Regions from separate parts of the Flavobacterium panacagri genome, predicted to be linked through region 1. Evidence: riboswitches for the same ligand, from Rfam matches in the RefSeq annotation. Region 1 holds a riboswitch; the other holds the start of a gene.

Region 1 (9,809 bases):
TTCATACAAATAATTCTTTTGATTTTCAGCCAAAGCTTTTCTCAATTCTTTATAGAAACCATAGCTTAATGTATTGGCCACTTTATTAGAAGAAATCAAATCGAAACTGCTTTCTACTAACGGAATATAATTCTCAACAAAAGTCGCACTTGCTGTATTATCAATCGCAATTAAGTTTTCTAAATGATGCTCATTCGCGTAAGCAATAATATCTTTTATTGTATAAGCTTCACCTTTGGTTTCAATTTCACTTTTCCAATTGTTGGTAACACCATATTTGTTTAAAAGCAGTTTTTTAGAATTTGCTATAGCAAAAACATTAAGCTTAACATCTTTACGTTTTTCAATCGCAGCAGCCGATTCTAAGATTTGATTAATTAAAGTTCCTCCCACTAATCCGTGACCGAAAATGGCAATGTTGATTTTCTTTGAAACTCCAAAAATCTCTCCGTGAATTACGTTTAAAGCTTTGTTTAGTTCTTCTTTTTTAACAACCAAACTCACGTTTTTACCCGTCACAGTGTTGTTAAATAAAATCGGAACAATTTTGTTTTTAATTAAAGCAGTATATGGTTTATGGAAAGTACTCAAATCCTGTCCAATAATCGAGATTACAGATACATTGTCTGTTACCGTAATCTGGTTTACGTCTTTAGAATAAAAGTCATTTTCAAACTCTTTTTCTAACTCTACCACCGCAGTCGTTGCTTTATCAGTTGCAACCACAAGTCCAATTCCTCTTTCTGAAGAACCTTGTGAAATGATACTTACACTGATATTATGATCGCCCATTACTTTAAAAATTCGGGCATCGACTCCAGCTTTTCCAAGTAATCCGCGTCCTTCAAGATTTACAAGAGATACATTTTCTAAAACAGAAAGTGTTTTAATTCCTTCTTTTGCAGTATCTGAAGTAATTAATGTTCCACGGTTTTCGTGGTTAAAAGTATTTAAAATACGAAGTGGAATATTCTTTTCTAACAAAGGAATAATCGTTTTAGCATGTAAAATTGTTGCTCCAAAATTAGCCAGCTCGTTTGCTTCGTTGAATGATAGATATTCAATTTTCTTAGCATCGGCTACTAAATCCGGGTTTGCCGTATAGATTCCGTCTACATGCGTGAAGTTTTGTAATTCTTCAGCATTTAAATAATTTGCGATTAACGAAGCGGTATAGTTACTGCCATTTCTACCTAGAGTAGTTGTGTCGTTGTTGTTGTTGGAACCAATGAAGCCTGTAACTATATTAACCGTTTCGCCGTTATGTTCTTTAAAATAATTGACTACGTTTTTCTTTGAAAGTTGTTCTAATGGCTGTGCATCACCAAATTTAGAATCTGTTTTCAGCAGTTCTCTAGAATCTACAAAATTGGCAGGAATTCCTTTTTCTAATAAAATAGCTGTCAATAATTTAGCCGAAAGCAATTCGCCTTTAGACAAAATCTGATCTTTAATTTTTTTGCTGTAATCGCCAATTAAGCTTACACCTTCAAAAAGTTTATCTAAGACATTAAATTCTTCAGACAAATCGACTTGCGGATAATCTGATATTTGATATTTTTTGAAGTTTTCTAATAATTCTTTGTAACTGCCGTTTTTAGCCGCAATGCTTAAGATAAATTCTAATTCGTCCGTAGCATTTCCACGTGCAGAAACTACAACAGCAATTTTTTCACCTTGATTTACTTTATCAGAAATGATAGAAACAACTTTATTAAGTCCTTCTCCGTTTGCTAACGATTTACCTCCAAATTTTAATACTTTCATTTTATTTCTTTATTGTTTCTGCCTTAAAAATGTCGGCAAGTAAATGATCTAATTGTTTGTACTCGATTAAAAAAGCGTCATGTCCGTGAACCGAAACAATTTCGCTGTAGAAAACATTGTCTTTAAATTTCTTTAATTCTTCGTAGGTTTCGACATTTTCTTTGGCCGTAAAAAATAAGTCGGAATTGATTCCTACAATATGAATCGAAGCTTTTGTTTGAGACAATAAGTTTTCAAAACTTTCACTATTTCTAGTAATATCAATTGTTTTAAGCAACTGATTCATTAATTTATAAGAAGACAACTGAAATCTTTGCTGTAATTTTTTTCCGTGATGCGCCAGCCAGCTTTCGATATTAAAAATCAAAAGATCTTGGTTAATTGTACGCTGAAATTTTTCTTTAAATGATTCCGGCGAACGATAACAAAGCATGGCATGAATTCTCGCATCTTCGATTGGTTTTGAAGAATTGTTCAGAATCTGCTCCTGAAGAAAACAATTGGCTATAAGCCAGTCTGTCGATTTCCAGTCACTCGCTATTGGAATAAGATTTTCTGTAATACTAGGTTCTAAAGCTAAGATTTCCCAAGCAATTCCACCTCCAACTGAACCGCCAATCACTGCAAAAAGCTTTTCGATATTTAAAGTTTTAATTCCTTTAATAAAGATTCTTGCAATATCTCTGGCTGTGAAATCAAGATAATTTTCGATTAAAAAAGAATTCGTACCGTTTCCTGGAACATCAAAAGCCAGAATAGTATAAACAGTAGTATCAATGGTTTTGCCTTCGCCAATTAAGTCATTCCACCAGCCGTTTTCGCCCGTAACTTGCGAATTTCCTGTTAAGGCGTGATTAACCAAAACGATTGGCGCACTGTGCAGGGGCTGACCTGCCAATGTAAAATGTAACGGTAAAGCATGATAAGATGCACCACTTTCTGTGATGAATTCCTGAATTATAATAGGGTTTGGTATATTTTCCAATTTCAAATCTGTTGTATTATCTGATTTGTATATGGAAATATTAGAAAGAAAAAACTAGAGTAAACTAGAAAAAATCTTGTTGTTATCTTTCCACGTTGGGCGTGGTAGAATGTAGCACCTTCTTCGTTTTACCGAAGGGTTGCTAAGGCTTCATCGGGTCTAATCCCTCGTCCTTTCTTTATAACATTTCAATACGTGTTTGAACTTAACGGTGCAAATTAACTACTATTTTCTTAAACAAACAAATTTTATCTAAAAGTGTTTGTTAAATTTCTGAGACTTACTTTAGCAAAAACTATTATACGCAAAAATTTACCGAACATAAATGCCCAGTAAAATTAAGCAGGTTTTAACCTAGTTTATGTCACTTATCTGTTTAGATGAAAAGCGTTTCATTTTCTTTTGAATACATCAAAAACAATAAAGAGTTGGGTGCTTTTTTTTCAGCATTTTTATCCGTTTCGTTCATTCCGAATCTTGGATGTGCCAATTCATTTGTTGGCGGTGGCGGATTGTTTTTTCTTGTCCTTCTGTTTTTCAAATTTGAAATTTTTTCTGCTAAGTAGTTCAATGTGCTCATGATATTAAGTTTTTAAGTTAAGTTGCGTTTTATAATCTTTATTTCTCTTTTATATTTGTGTTAAGCCCCTTTCGGGAATAAAAAAACCCTTTTGGATTTTTAGATACCAAAAGGGTTTAAGTTTTTTAAACTCATTTATACTTTTAGTATCAACAGACCGATGCGCGTACGCAAATAAGCGCGACAGCAAACATCTTGTTCACCTGTAAGGATTTATTCATCTGTGATTTATATTGTATATTTAAATTCTGCATTTTTTTATAATTAAAAAGCCTCCCAATGTTCTTTGGGAGGCTTTTACTAATATATTGTGTTTCTTACAATTTTAAGCAATAGGCGACCCAGCCTCGGTAATAACCGAAATGGCACAAAACATTTTGTTGACTTTTAAGTTCATTTGATTTCTAGTAGTTTTTGGGTACAACAAATATGCAACTATTTTTTCTATTACACAAATGAAATTCAGGAATTTAATTACAAAATTCGTTAAAAAAGTTATTTTTAACGTTAAAAAACATCTTACAAAAACAAAACAAAGATTATTCTTACTAAACAAATCGAAAAAAGATCATTTTTCAGCTCTAAACTCCATTGACAAATCAATTTATCAAAGAACATCAGTTATATTTTTAGTTTTTTTGAGAAAATCTAAGACCAAACAGCCTCTTTATTTCTAATTCTTTCTGCAACTTTTAGAATATCGGTTATGATTCCCCTCGAAATTGCTTGTTTACATGGTGGCGCACTTTGAATTACAATCGGAACAGCAGCGTAAGATTGCGTATAAATTTCAAAAATGGTATCAGAACCCTTTAATTGTCCAATTGCAGAACTAGCAGGTTCAGAAATCAATTTGACTTCCAGTTGATTCTTCTCCAAATCAAATTCGCCCACATATCGCAATACGCTATTGTCTGCCTGTGTGATTTTTGCAATTTTAAAGGATTTATCTATCGCGTCTTTATTCAGGACACCATTTTTCCCCAAATGCTCTTCTGTGATAAAGGGTTTTATTTGAATGTCTGAAAACTCGAAATCTTTTCCAATTTCTCTCGCCAGTATCAGAAGTTTTCTTGCCGTGTCATTTCCAGATAAATCTTCTTTAAATGTTGATTTCATCAACCCTAAAAGACTTGCATCTTTTAAAACCGAAGAAAACGAAACGTCTTCTACTGAAAATCTATTGAAAACATAACTCAAATTATCCGAGAAAACACCACGAATCTTCGTGATTTTCTCGCCAGAATAATATAAATCTCTCAAAGTCTGCAAAACTGGAATTCCGGTATCAACTGAGGTTTCATACAAAAACTCTTTATCATACTTTTTAAGATTGGCTCTTAACTCTTTGTACAAATCTATCGGAAGCGTATTGGCTTTTTTATTAACAGCAACGATATTAAATCCGTTTTTAATCAAGGTATTGTAGTGTTTTACCAATTCATCACTTGCCGTTGCATCTACCGCGATCAAGTTTTCGAATTCATTTTCTTTGGCAAATTCAACAATATCTTCCACTTTAAAAGGAACTGCCAATTGTAAAAAGTTGGTTTCCCAAGCATACCCTACGCCTTCTTTCTCAAAAAAAGCGACTGTCGAATTGGTTATTATTGGAAAATGAAAATCTACATTTTTGCTTTCAAGAAAAAACTCCTGACTTTCTATAATCTGATTAATCAAAGTACTTCCGATATTACCAATTCCAAAAAGGACTATGTTTATTTTAAGCTTTGACATAATTTTTAATTTTTGAAACCATATAAGTAATATAAGTTCATTTAATTGCCGTGTACATAGCAGTTCTTCTGTTTAGAGTTAGATGCACTGCGGTGTGTCTATATTGAAATGTACTTATATCACTTATATGGTTTAATTTTATAATGATGCTTTTCATAAAAAATTACCTTTAGCAAAAACCACTCGCTAAAGGCAATTTTTCAAACAAAAAACAAAAAAACCTAATTTTTATTGATGCTGTATTGTGAAAGCGAAACGGTTTCAAAAACAGCCTGCAGATCAGCAATTAAATCCTCAATATCTTCAATTCCCACTGACAGACGAACCAAATCTTTTGAAACTCCCGTTTCAATCTGCTCTTCATCTGTTAATTGCTGATGCGTTGTACTTGCTGGATGAATAATCAGCGATTTAGTATCGCCAATATTAGCCAGTAAAGAGAATAACTTGGTATTGTCTACCACTTTTTTAGCCGCATCAAAACCTCCTTTTAATCCGAAAGTAATGATTCCGCTTTGTCCTTCTGGTAAATATTCTTTGGCTAAATCATAATATTTATTGGATTTTAAACCTGGATAATTTACCCACACCACCTCATCTTGTTTCTCTAACCATTCGGCCAAAGCCAAAGCATTTTCACTATGTTTCTTGATTCGGATTGGAAGTGTTTCTAAACCTTGAATAATCTGAAAAGCATTAAATGGACTCAAAGCGGCACCAAAATCACGCAGACCTTCAATTCGTGCTTTTGCAATAAAAGCGGCATTCCCTAAAGCTTCGTGATATACTAATCCGTGGTAACCTGCTGATGGTTCAGTAAATTCAGGGAATTTTCCGTTTGCCCAATCAAAATTTCCAGCATCAATGATAACACCTCCCAAAGAAGTTCCGTTTCCAGCGATATATTTAGTTAAGGAGTGAATTACAATATCGGCACCATATTTAATAGGGTTTAACAAATAAGGTGTCGCAACTGTATTATCTACTATGAATGGCACTTTGAATGCTTTGGCTTCTGCCGAAATTCCTTTTAAATCTAAAACGTCTAATTTTGGATTTCCTAGAGATTCCACAAAGAAAGCTCTTGTATTTTCTTTTGCCGCTTTGGTAAAATTTTCTGGTTTTGAAGGATCAACAAATGTTGTTGTAATTCCCAATCTTGGCAACGTAACTTTTAAAAGATTATAAGTCCCGCCATATAAACTGTTCGAGGCTACAATATGATCTCCTGCTTTCAGCAAAGTCAGTAATGTTGTAGAAATTGCCGATGCTCCAGAAGCGGTAACTACAGCTCCGATTCCACCTTCCAGCGCTGCTAAACGCTGTTCTAAAACATCGTTTGTCGGGTTATTTAATCTAGTGTAGATAAATCCAGCTTCCGCAAGGCCAAATAAGTTAGCTGCATGATCGGCATTATTAAATACGTATGATGATGTTTGGTAAATTGGCACTGCTCTTGTTCCTGAATTTTTAGTAACATCGTGTCCTGCGTGTAATGCGTTTGTTGCAAATTTTTGTGTACTCATGATTTCTTAGTTTTTTAGGTATTGTTAATACGTTTATATATTGATATTGTAATTGATATTGTAATTGATTACGCTAAAATATCTTCAGCTTCTTCTTCAAGATCGTACAGATGAAACAGTAATGATTTTTGATTTTTTATCTGCTGAGCAGGATCATATTTTACAGTTTCAGCTGCTGATTCTTCCGAGCTATTATTTCTTAATAAGTATTGAAATGCGATTGTATTGATATCTAATGTATTCATGATTTAAAATTTTAAGAGATTGAAATAAAAAAAGCCCTTTCGGATGGCTTACCAAAAGGGCTTATAGTTGAAACTATAACAAAGATTCGATCTTTCACTTTTGGCAACAGCAACTTTGGACACACATTGGCATCTTACAACACATCATCATTTTATTTACTGTTGAATTTTTCATTTCTTATTCTTTTATTTTTTTGACTTCATAAAAAAACCTCTGCTGTTGGGCAGAGGTTCTTATTGTATTTTGTAGACTTAATTACTAAACAATAGAGTTACTCTGCGGATTGTTCCGACATCATACAACACATATTTTTAGCAGTTAAATTCATTTTCTTATTGTTTTACAGGGCAAATTTGAGAACTTTTTTTCAAACCACCAAACAAAAATCAAATTATTTTCCATTACCCTATCAAAATACTATACTTCTGTTAAATTTCTGCTATAAAAAATAAAAAAAGTTGAACTTTGATTTGCAAATCAAAATGGTTTCATACCTTTGCACCCGAAACAGAGGAAAAATTTGAACTGATTGCAACCTCTTCGTAATGAAATGATTTCATTATGAATGCTGAAAGAATTCCTTTCGGTAGTAAAAAATGCTAAAGCAGAAACTCTCCTTTAGCCCTTTTTAGCAATCATTTCCTCGCTTAAATTTAAAATTAATACATTTTTATTACATTATTATGGCTTATTTATTTACGTCAGAATCTGTTAGTGAAGGGCATCCAGACAAAGTTGCAGATCAAATTTCGGATGCTTTAATTGACAACTTTTTGGCATTTGATGCTGACTCAAAAGTTGCTTGTGAAACTTTAGTTACAACTGGTCAGGTAATTTTAGCAGGTGAAGTAAAATCAAATACTTATCTAGATGTACAGCATATTGCACGTGAGGTAATCCGTAAAATTGGATATACTAAAAGTGAATATATGTTTGAAGCGAATTCTTGTGGAATTCTTTCAGCTATTCACGAGCAGTCTGCAGACATTAACCAAGGTGTTGACAGAGCTAAGCCAGAAGAACAAGGTGCTGGTGACCAAGGAATGATGTTTGGTTATGCAACTAATGAAACTGAAAACTACATGCCATTGGCATTAGATTTATCTCATAAATTATTACAAGAGTTAGCTATTTTAAGACGTGAAAACAAAGAAATCACTTATTTACGTCCAGATGCTAAATCTCAAGTAACATTAGAATACAGCGACGATAACAAACCAACTCGTATCGACGCAATTGTAATCTCAACACAACATGATGATTTTGATGAAGAAGCTGCAATGTTGGCTAAAATCAAAAAAGATATTATCGAAATCTTGATTCCAAGAATTATCGCTAAAAATCCAGAGCACGCTCACTTATTTAACGATAAAATCAACTACCATATCAACCCAACAGGAAAATTCGTTATTGGAGGGCCTCACGGAGATACTGGTTTAACAGGAAGAAAAATTATCGTGGATACTTACGGTGGAAAAGGTGCTCACGGTGGTGGTGCATTCTCTGGAAAAGATCCAAGTAAAGTGGATAGAAGTGCTGCTTATGCAACGCGTCATATCGCTAAAAACTTAGTTGCTGCTGGTGTTGCTGACGAAATCTTAGTTCAGGTTTCTTATGCAATTGGAGTTGCTGAGCCAATGGGAATTTTCATTGAGACTTACGGAACTTCTAAAGTAAACTTAACTAACGGTGAAATCGCTAAAAAAGTAGAAGCTATCTTTGATATGCGTCCTTACTTTATCGAACAACGTTTGAAATTAAGAAACCCAATTTACAGCGAAACTGCTGCTTACGGGCACATGGGACGCAAACCAGAAACGGTTACTAAAACTTTCTCTGCTCCTGGAGGACAAGAAAAAACAGTTACTGTTGAATTGTTTACATGGGAAAAACTTGATTTTGTTGACCAAGTAAAAACTGCTTTCGGATTATAATTTAACCTGAAACATTTATATACAAGAAAGGCTGTCTAAAATTTTAGACAGCCTTTTTTAGTTAAACTCAAAATTAAACGACAGATTTTTGAAACTTGTCGGGTCGTTTAATTATTAATTAATATGTTCCGTTTTGCATTTTTGTTAAGGTATCTTTTATATCAGTTGCTGTAACTCCATCCATATTTGCATCTAAATATTTTACAGCTAAAGTCTGGGTTGCGATAGCTTTTTCTTTCTGGCCGTCTTTATAATATAATTGTGCCAAAGTATCTAAATAATACGGATTGTTTTTGGTTACCAATAAACTGTATTCAGACCATTTAATAGCATCTTTTAAGAAGCTAGAATTTTGAGCTTTTAATACTACTGTCCATGCTGCAGTATTACACAAATTAGAATGATATTCTTTAAAAGCATTCCATCCGTCATAAGAATAAGCAGATGACGCATCTAATGTCGAAAATATTGCATCTAATTTCTCAATAGGATTTCCTCCAGCTAGATTCGCTTCAAAATAGGTGTTGAATTCTCTTAAATAGGTTGTATTTGAAGTATCTTGATCTTCTACCATCGACAGATAATCAAAGTAATTTTTGTAGGCATCAAAATTTCCTTTTCCAGCAGTGATTGTCTTTTTATAAATCGAATTGACTTTTTCTTTATTGATTTCTCCTTTAACTCCATCCTGAGAGGCATAAACATTTTGCTGCAAAGCATTCGAAATTTCAGAAACAATATTTCCTAAAGTATGTAACTCTCCTTCTTTACTATTAAATGCTTCACGATTGTTCTCTATTTCATCTGAATGTTTTAATAAATAATCAATCGCTAAGAAATCAGTATCGTTTAGAATTCTGTCTTCATTAAAAAGCTGTTTTGTAAAGCCACCGTTTTTGATTTCTTTTACAATGGTTTCAGCCAAATACATATTAACTGCTGTGTCTTTTTGATGCGATTCAATTAATTTTTTCCAAGCTGCATTTACTTCCTTTTGATCTACTGTTGTTTTTGTAATTACAAATTCCGTTGAA
Region 2 (9,809 bases), 2.0 Mb from region 1:
TTCGGAAATAGCAACCGACTTCATTCTGAGATATACAAAACGAACTAGTATATCGCGGTATCTAAAATAAAGTTCATCAAAAGCTTTATCCTTGCCAGACTTTAGTAAGTCAACAAGTTCTTCGTCTGTAAACTTCTTATACATGATTTATTATTTTGGCATGAATAATCAAATGAAAAATGCCAGACGAAGCCATTCTTCCGATTTCGTGTTGATAATAATCCTGTTCTGTAAAAAATGACATATACAAAGTATTGAGTTCTTCTTATATGTCTCCAAAATTAAAGATGAGGGTAGGTCGAAAAGGTTACGTTTACATTAATAAAACCACCTTAAAACAAAACATATTATTAACATTTAAAACCCAACTTTAGCTTTAAAATATGTTTTTGATGTATTTGCAGTAAAAAACAAAGCGCTTTTTACTCTATAACAATCCTTCTCTTATAAAAAGATTTTTTTTGAAGTTATTTAGAGAAAAAAGCGCTTAACAAAGAATTAAAGACAAAGCAGAAAATGTCTTTAGAAAAGTATAATTATTTTAAAAAAATCTGAGAAATGAATTTCTCCAACTTCTTTTTTATTGTATTCCAGCGTCTAATAAAACTGCCAATTGAATACAAGGAGAATCGGAACGGTTGCTCCACGCATGATTGGTTCCTCTTTGAATTACAATATCACCAGCCTGCAGCAATGTTTCTTCTTCGTCTACAATGAGATAAATTTCGCCTGCTAAAATCACGATATAATCTAAAGTATCCGTTTGATGCATTAATGGATGAGGCTGTCCTTCTGGTGCAACAATTCCTAAATCTTTATCGGGCGGAATTTGTACGTACCGAAAGTAACTTCCATTTTTTGGTGTATTCGGAAAAGCAGTGTTTTCGATTTCTTTTTCTTCAAATTGTGCAGGCGAACTGTCTGTTGACCAAATGTCTGAAATAATCAAACCGGGAAAATGCTCCGAAACATTGGTTACGATATGATCTTGTTCTATTATTGATTTTCCATTTCGTAAACCTGTTACGACTCTTCTCGGAATTGTTTTCATAATTTGTATTGATTTAATTTATTTATATCCTAACAGGTTTTAAAAATCTGTTAGGTATAATTCGCGTGTTTAATTTAAATTTCATTTATTTTCATTACTAATTTTCTTCCCTGCGTTTTGTTATCTCTTAAAATTGCATGAGCATCTACAACCGTAGAAACTTCCAAACTTCCCACTACTTTAATTGCCGGCGGTGTAATTATTTTATTCTGAAGCAGTAATCTTAATTGATTCAATCCATTTTTGTAATAATCGTATCTTTTTTCAAATCCGTACACATAATTGGATATATTTAAAATTGCCGCTCCTTTACTAAAAAGAATACCTCGGGATTCTGCTGTCGAAAAATTAGTTACATCGACATAAATTCCGTTGGTTTTTAAAAGTCCAGCACCAATCTCTGCTGTGTGGTTTCCCACCAAATCCACAACAAAATCGTAATTTTTATTTTCATTTAAAGAAAGTGCTCTTTCATAAATTTCTTCTTTTTTATAATTGATGATTTTTTGCGGTTGTACACCGAGATCAATTAAGGAAGCAATACTATTTTCATTTCCTGCAGTCACTACAATATTTTTATAGCCGTTTGCAATCAATAGTTTTACAAGCATATTCCCTACACCGCCCGCTGCACCTGTAATGAGTATCGAATCATACAAATTAGCATTCATCCGATTAAAAGACTGTAAAGCTGTTAAACCTGCTGACGGAATTGCCGCAGCTTCTTCAAAAGAAACATTCGAAGGTTTGTGTACCGCAATTTCTTCTGGAACACAAATATATGCTGCATAAGTTCCGTTAGATCCCATACTTCCTGAACCGCAGAAAACAGCGTCCCCTATTTTGAAATCTGTAACTGCTGAACCAATTTTGGATACGATTCCAGAAAATTCACGACCTAGAATTCGAGAACGCAGAAGTTTTCTTTCTGGCCCGTCTTCTGTCATTTGATAATCGATCGGATTAAAACCTGATGCCATTATTTTTACCTGAATCTGATTGACTTCGGGATTTGGAACTGCTATATTTTCAATAAGAAATTCACGATTTTCCTGTAATACAACTGCTTTCATTTTTATTGTTTTAGTATACAAAAGTATGGACGCTATGTTTTATTTTTGTTATAAGTAAACCCGAGGTAACCGGTTACCAAATAGAAACTAGTATGGCAAAAATTAATGATAATGGAACAATTCGTGAAGCTAACTGCTCCGAAGAACTGCGAGCGATGCGAGATAGTTTGGATGTTTTAGGTGGTAAATGGAAACTGATGATTTTGCGTTTTTTGACTAATAGAACGCATCAGGTTATTCATTTTAAAAAAATGCAGCGCGAAATTGATGGAATTTCAGCTAAAATGCTGAGCAAAGAACTAAAAGAACTCGAAACCAACTTACTCATCAGCAGAACCGAACAAGACACTAAACCAGCAACTGTTGCCTACGCCATTACAGAATATGGTAAATCTGTACTTCCAGTAACTGAAACGTTAGTAAACTGGGGACTTACACATAGAGAAAAAATTATTGAATCTCTGAAGTAAATCTTTTTTAAACACATAGAAACATAGTTTTTCTGTGCGTTTAAAGGCATTTCATTCATTTAAAATAAACATAAGTTGTTATGTTTAGAAATCCTTCGTAAACACGCAGCTATGTGTTAGAAACTAGTTTCTTTTGATTACCTTTTTTAATAACAAAAAATCTATGTTTCTATGTGTTTATTAAATTTTAATAAAAACCTAACAGGTTTTAAAACCTGTTAGGTTAAAAAAAACTAACTAATCTAACTTAAACCAATCTTTTACTTCATTTGTTATGGAATCTTTTATTTTAGGATTTTCAAATTCATTAGTGACAGAATTATATTCATAATCTTTCTGCCATTTTTTATAATTAGAAGCTACTTTCTCAATCGCATCACAGATATAAAAAAGCTCTTCATTCGTCGTAATAGGATGCAAGGATAAACGAACCCAACCCGGTTTATTTGTTTGGTTTCTCTCTAATAATTCATTCGTAATTTCTGCCGATTTCTTTTCATTGATATTGAACAGATAATGTGCATAAGTACTCGCGCAAGACCAGCCACCGCGAACCTGAATTCCGAAACGGTCATTCAACAATCTTACAATCAAATTGTAATGAATATCTTCAATCACAAAAGAAACACAGCCAATTCTTTCAGTCGTTAAGTCTCCTAAAATCGACAAACCTTTTATCTTTTGAAGTCTCGAAAAACAAAGATCCAACAGTTCTTTTTCTCTTTTTTTGATGTTAGAGACCCCCATCTGCTCTTTTAATTCTAAAGCCAATGCCGCTCTAATAACTTGCAGAAAACCTGGAGTTCCTCCGTCTTCGCGAACTTCAATCACATCGCTGTAACAATATTTCCCTAACGGATTAGTCCATTTTACATTTCCGCCGCCCGGATTATCTGGAAATTCAGATTGGTATAATTTTTCATTAAACACCAAAACTCCTGTAGTTCCGGGACCACCTAAGAATTTATGAGGCGAAAAGAAAATAGCATCTAATTGCTGTTCTGGATCTTTTGGATGCATATCGATTTTGACATAAGGTGCAGAAGCTGCAAAATCAACAAAACAAAGTCCGCCGTTTTGATGCATGATTTTCGCCAGTTCATGATAAGGTGTAATGATTCCTGTCACATTGGAGCAAGCTGTAAACGAACCTATTTTTAGACTTCTATCTGCATATTTTTTAATTTCTTCAGACAACACTTTTGGATCAACCAAATTGTTTTCGTCAGGTGGCAAAATTACCACTTCAGCATTGGTTTCATACCACGGAACTTGATTGGAATGATGTTCCATGTGTGTGATGAAAACTACAGGTCTATCTTTTTCATAAGCAGTTCTCAAACCCATAATACGCTGTAATTTTGATAACGCGGCGGTCATTCCAGTTCCAGTTGTTACCAAAACATCAGATGCATTGGCATTTACCGATTTTTTAATAATCTCTCTCGCATGTTGATACGCATAAGTGGAAGCTTTTCCGGTCTGACTGGAAAATGAATGTGTATTGGCAATCATTGGACCCATTTTGTTGAGCATAATATCCTCTATCGGAACATATAATCTTCCGCTGGCAACCCAGTCGGCATAAACTAGATTTTGTTCTCCATAAACCGATTCAAAAGTATGATCGATTCCTACTGTATTTTCTCTAAATTTAGAGAAGTAACACTCTAACTCAATTGGTTCTTTTGTTGTCTCAATAGCATTCATTTCCTTATCATTTTTAATTTAATAATATAATATTTTTTGCAAACTTTCTATCAATCTTGTCATTCTGACGAAGGAAGAATCTTCGTCCTCTATTCTACAAAGATTGGTTCTTCCCTTTGAGGAGCTACTTACGAAGATCCTTCGCCTTCGCTCAGGATGACAAGATTGTGTGGATCTATACTTAAATCTTTTTATCTAAAAGCGATTTCAACGTCGACTGTAATTCTTCTCCCTGAAGATTTTTAGCCACAATTACTCCGTTAGAATCGACCAAATAATTGCCTGGAATGGCTCTGATTCCGTATAATTTGGCTACTGCACTATTCCAGAAAAGCAAATCTGAAACATGCAACCAAGTCAAATTATCATCCTGAATTCCTTTGATCCAATTTTCTTTTTTTTTATCCAAAGAGATTCCAACAATGTTGAATCCTTTATCATGAAATTCTTTATAAGCCTTTACAATATTTGGATTTTCTCTTCGGCAAGGGCCGCACCATGAAGCCCAAAAATCGACCAAAGTGTAACCTTTTAAATTTTCATAAAAACGAATTGGCTTTCCATTGGGATCGTTGGCTGTAAAATCAGGTGCTTTTTTTCCAACTGCTAATCCGTCTAAAACAAGAGCTAAATCTTTTAATTCTTTAACATAAGTAGTAGATTGAAGACTTTTATCCAGCAAAACAATATTTTCTCTGATTTGTTCTGGCGACAATCTATAAGACCAGTTTCTGTACAACACATAAGCCGAAACTATTGATTTAGGATTCTCTGTAATGAATTTGCTGATCTCTACATCTTTCGATTTTTTATAAGTCTCAAATAAATCCTGAGAAACAGAACCTTCTACAACCGAACTACTGTAATATTTCTTCGGATTTAATTTTACTGTAATTGGTCCTTTTTCAAGAAAAACATACAGTGGACTACTTTCTGTGTTTACACTTAAACCATATAATTCGGGCGTTTTTACTTTAGTTTTAAAACTAAAACTGCCATCTTTTACTTTTACCGAATCAATTGTGGTAAACATTTTATTGTGGAATTTTTGCAGATAAACATATTGCGCCACAGTATCGACAACAGTTCCTTTTAATTGTAAATTACTTTCCTGCGCCTGAGTTTGAAGAGCTCCAAAAAACAGAGTGAAACCTAGAATTATTTTTTTCATTTTATTTTGATTTTTAGTTTAAGATTGGACAAAAGAATTCCTGAGACCTATTTTAAAATGGTCTTTAGAAAATGTTGTTTAAAAATTATTGAGAGAATTTTACTTGCTGCGCATTCGAAAAAAGGCAAGACTATTTTGTTCGAACATTACGTTCAAAAGTTCGTAACCAGCGTATAAAGTTGAATCTGTTTTCATTTTAAAAAATAAAAAGTTTTACAAAGATGATCTTATTCAGATTTTGAGGAAATCTTTTCTTATCTGTCCCGCAAAGCGGGAAGGATTTAGCACCTTATTCGGCAACAGGTTGCTAAGACGTCAATGGGCCTATTCCCTCAGTCTTTCTGGATAAGTATCATTCAGAACTTTTCTGTGATACAAATATATACATTAATTCTATCAAATTAGTAGTGTTTAATAATATTTTTTCAAAAAACTTTTAAAAATTATCTAAACACAATAAAAACAATACTTTAGAAACTAAATTTTTATAGCATAAAAAAACTCATTCCGTTTTTTGAAATGAGTTTTGAGCATGCCTTGGCAATAAATATTATTTGTTTTTTCTTTTTTTTGCACTTTCTGTCTGCAGTTTTATACTGTCTTTCTGTATTCCTTTTGAAGGCGTATAAGTAGAACCATCAGTCACACTTTCTCCTGGTCCTGTTCCTGTGCCAGTTGTACTTTCAACTCCTTCTTTCTTCATATCCGTAATTTGAATACTCTTTGCCGCTGGTGATGTACCGCCCGAACTAGTACCAGAAACTTCTGTTGTATCTTTTGTTGTTTGCACCGTATCAACAGGGACAGAATTTGTATCTATTTTATCACTATAACCATCATTTTTTTTACAAGAAGAAAATAATCCGACCATAATTACCAAAAACAAGGCTTTCCATTTCAATAAAGCTTTCATAATAAATGTTTTAAATATTTATAAATGCTAAGTAACTACTTATAAAACGGCTTATTTTACAGTATTTCTGATAAATTTTATATAACAGCAATTGATTTATTTTTCACTTCGATCCTCATTCCATAGGAATGTTTCATCGGTAAAAAAATAAAGACCTCCCAAATTAACGTTCCGTAGGAACGTCTCATGCGTTAGATTATTAAAAAATGCTGTCTAAATGAAACGTTCCTACGGAACGTAATTACGGACGGCAATATAATTTTTCTACCGATGAAATGTTCCTATGGAACAATGAAAATTATAACTAAAATAGGTAATGCTAGACCAATAAAACTTTATACCGATGAAATGTTCCTACAAGACATTGAAATTTATAACGCAAATAGGGGCTGTCTTAAAACTAAAATACAGCCCTATTCTAACTAATAAAGTAATTTAAAATGTAACTAATTTCACTCCTAAAGTAAACCATCTCGAAGGCAGAGGCACTGCTCCTACTTCATAATAAGTCGCATTGAATATATTCTGTGCATCTAAAAAGATGGTGAATTTATTGACTGACTGACTTACTCTAAAATCATTTATCCAATAAGATGGCCCAGTGATTCTTTCGTTAAAGCGAGTTGCAAACAAAACAGAGAAATTCTTAAACTGATAATCTATTGTATTAGTGATTTGATGTTTTAAAGATGAAATAAGATATTTTGAGTAGATTTCTGTACGGGAACTTTTAAACTCAGAATCCAAATAAGTGTAGGCTAAAAGAATGTTCAATCTAGAATCTTTAGAAAAATCAAATCGGTAAGTCCCACGTAAATTGATTCCGTTTGTGTTTAAATCTCCTGTGTTCTGACTTTGCCATGGCTGTGTCGTTAGATTACGCATCCAGTCGATGTAATTATCAATTTTTCTGTAGAAATAATTCGCATTCAAACTCAATGCTTTTTTGTTGTATTTGAAACCAATTTCACTTTGAAAAGCATTTTCTGAATCTAAATCAGTATTTCCAATATTTCCTGTTTGTTTCAAATATAAATCTGTAAATGATGGAATTCTTTGGCTTGTTCCTACATTACCAATAATTTTAAAGGCATCTGTAATCGCATAACTAGCATCGATTCCCGGATAAATCTGCCATTTGTAATCTGAATTGTAATTTAAATAGGTTCCGATATTTACATCGAATTTCTCCGTAAAACTCGTTCTGTATTCGGCATATACACCTACATTTTCGCGATCGTGATCTCCAATATTAGAAGAATGAATGTTTTCATTTCTAAATTCTGCTCCAAAACCAATTTCTCCTTTAGATAATTTCACTGTAGAGTTTAATTCACCCGCAATCGAATTGGTATAATGCTGGCTTCTTCCAACAGCTAAATTTGAGTTTCCTAAATAACGATAATCATCATAGTTATAACGATAGGTTACTCTTGGCATAATTTTCCAGTTTTCTGTAATAGCATGTTTCGACTGAATGTTGGCAAAAGTAGTCTGTACAATTTCAGTAGAATTGATATCGCCTGGCGCAGCGTAGAATCCGTTGGCACCAAAACCATTATTGATGTAACCCGCAGATCCTAAAATTTCATTAGAATCATTGATCTGCACATTTCCCTGATAGAAAATTTTATTGTTTTCGAATGCCGTATTGTAACGGTAACCATTGCTTTTATCGTGAGAAGCAAAAATTAAATGCTGTTGTTTTTCTTTACCTAAAACAGCTCCTGCCTGAACTCCTGTTCCGTAAAAAGTATCTCCCGTATCTCGAGTATCTTTTTCAAAATTTGAACCTGCATAAGTGCTTACTAAAAATCCAGAATCCGTTGGTTTTTTAGTGATAATATTAATCGCTCCGGTTAAACTGTTGATTCCGTAAATTCTTGCGGCCGGTCCACGAACTACCTCAATTCTTTCGATAACTTCGACCGGAAGAGACAAATTCAGCATATTGTGAGCCGTTTGAGAGTCAATTACTTTAGCTCCGTTTAATAAAACAACGGTCTGTTCAAAACTGCCGCCGTCAACACTAATGTCTGCCTGAGTTCCAAATGGCCCTCTTTGTCTGATATCAACTCCATTGGCATATTGTAATACTTCCTGAAGTGTTCTTCCCGGAAGTTTCTTTATAGTTTCACTGCTAATCACATAAACATTTCTGTTTTGCTTAGAAATAGGTGTATTAAAACGGTTTTCATTAATGATTACCTCGTTCATTTCATTGATGGAATCCTTTTTGGTCTGTGCATAAATGTTAGAACAAATTACTGCCAAAGCAGCAAAGTAGATTTTTTTCATTTGGTTAATTTTTTTTGGCAAAAGTAGTATCTTGCCGTACTAATCAAGTATGCCAGTTTTATAATTATGAGTAGTCCGGTTGAAATTCCTTTTAAAAGCTTTATTCAGCTTAAGCCTGAAGAAAATACAGCTCTCTATCTTCAGATTGTTTTTGAGTTTATAAAAGCAATTCAGACTGGTTTTCTTCCTGAAGGAACAAAACTTCCCGGAACGCGTATTCTCTGCAAAGTTCTAGCAGTAAACCGAAATACATTGATTAAAGCTTTTCAAGATTTAGAATCGCAGGGATGGATTGAAACGCTTCCCAATAAAGGAACTTTTATCTTATCGCAGCAAAAAAACAAAGCTGAATTTACAACTTTAAAAGAACAAAATCAATCACAATTTGATATAGGATTTCCTTTTCAGCGTTCTACTATTCTGGAAAATCCGATAGAAATCAGTAATCTTCCCTATCAATTTAATGATGGAATGACCGATTTAAGATTGGTGCAAACTGATGTTTTGGCGCGATTATATGTTTCAAAATTAAAAAGACATAAAACCACCAAAACCTACGAACAAATACAGCTTCGATCACACTCTAATTTTAAAACACAGTTTTCGAATTATCTGAATCTTACCAGAGGAATTCGCATTTCGACTTCTAATCTTTTGACGACAAGCAGTCACGAAATTGGGTTATATCTCGTTACAAAAGTGCTCATCAATCCGGGAGACAAAGTGGTTGTGGCTTCTCCAGGTTATTATATGTCCAATATGACATTAACCAATACGGGAGCACAGATTATTTCGATTCCCGTAAATGAAGACGGAATCGATACCAAACGGTTGAAAGAAATCTGCGAAACATCTCAGATTCGAATGCTTTATCTAACTTCCAATTATCATTATCCAACCACAATTTTGCTTAGCGCTAAAAAGAGAATTGAAGTTTTGGAATTAGCCAACCAATACGGATTTGTTATTCTGGAAGATGATTATGATTTTGATTTCCACTATGATAATAATCCTGTTCTGCCTTTAGCTGCCTTTGATTCTAACCAACGTGTCGTTTACATTGGTTCTTTTGGCAAATCACTGCCATCTGGATTTAGTTACGGATTTGTCGCCGCTCCGGCTG

What was found. Region 1 has a riboswitch for S-adenosylmethionine ahead of P2W65_RS07830 (alpha/beta fold hydrolase). Riboswitches for the same ligand answer to the same signal wherever they lie in the genome.
Region 2: another riboswitch for S-adenosylmethionine. It lies ahead of P2W65_RS24125 (TlpA disulfide reductase family protein); the one in region 1 lies ahead of P2W65_RS07830 (alpha/beta fold hydrolase).

Annotation. Positions count from the first base shown of each region.
Region 1 covers NZ_CP119766.1:1,717,861-1,727,669, reverse strand. The annotation lists gene thrA (bifunctional aspartate kinase/homoserine dehydrogenase I) at 1-1,767, opposite strand, end outside; gene P2W65_RS07830 (alpha/beta fold hydrolase) at 1,769-2,752, opposite strand; SAM riboswitch class I at 2,832-2,939, opposite strand; gene P2W65_RS07825 (hypothetical protein) at 3,129-3,332, opposite strand; gene P2W65_RS07820 (homoserine dehydrogenase family protein) at 3,981-5,069, opposite strand; gene P2W65_RS07815 (O-acetylhomoserine aminocarboxypropyltransferase/cysteine synthase family protein) at 5,291-6,595, opposite strand; gene P2W65_RS07810 (hypothetical protein) at 6,664-6,840, opposite strand; gene metK (methionine adenosyltransferase) at 7,525-8,775, shown strand; gene P2W65_RS07800 (hypothetical protein) at 8,894-9,809, opposite strand, start outside.
Region 2 covers NZ_CP119766.1:5,692,995-5,702,803, forward strand. The annotation lists gene P2W65_RS24100 (RNA polymerase sigma-70 factor) at 1-144, opposite strand, end outside; gene P2W65_RS24105 (cupin domain-containing protein) at 581-1,051, opposite strand; gene P2W65_RS24110 (NADP-dependent oxidoreductase) at 1,126-2,124, opposite strand; gene P2W65_RS24115 (winged helix-turn-helix transcriptional regulator) at 2,217-2,594, shown strand; gene P2W65_RS24120 (aminotransferase class V-fold PLP-dependent enzyme) at 2,832-4,304, opposite strand; gene P2W65_RS24125 (TlpA disulfide reductase family protein) at 4,486-5,475, opposite strand; SAM riboswitch class I at 5,727-5,827, opposite strand; gene P2W65_RS24130 (hypothetical protein) at 6,026-6,388, opposite strand; gene P2W65_RS24135 (TonB-dependent receptor plug domain-containing protein) at 6,824-8,686, opposite strand; gene P2W65_RS24140 (aminotransferase-like domain-containing protein) at 8,753-9,809, shown strand, end outside.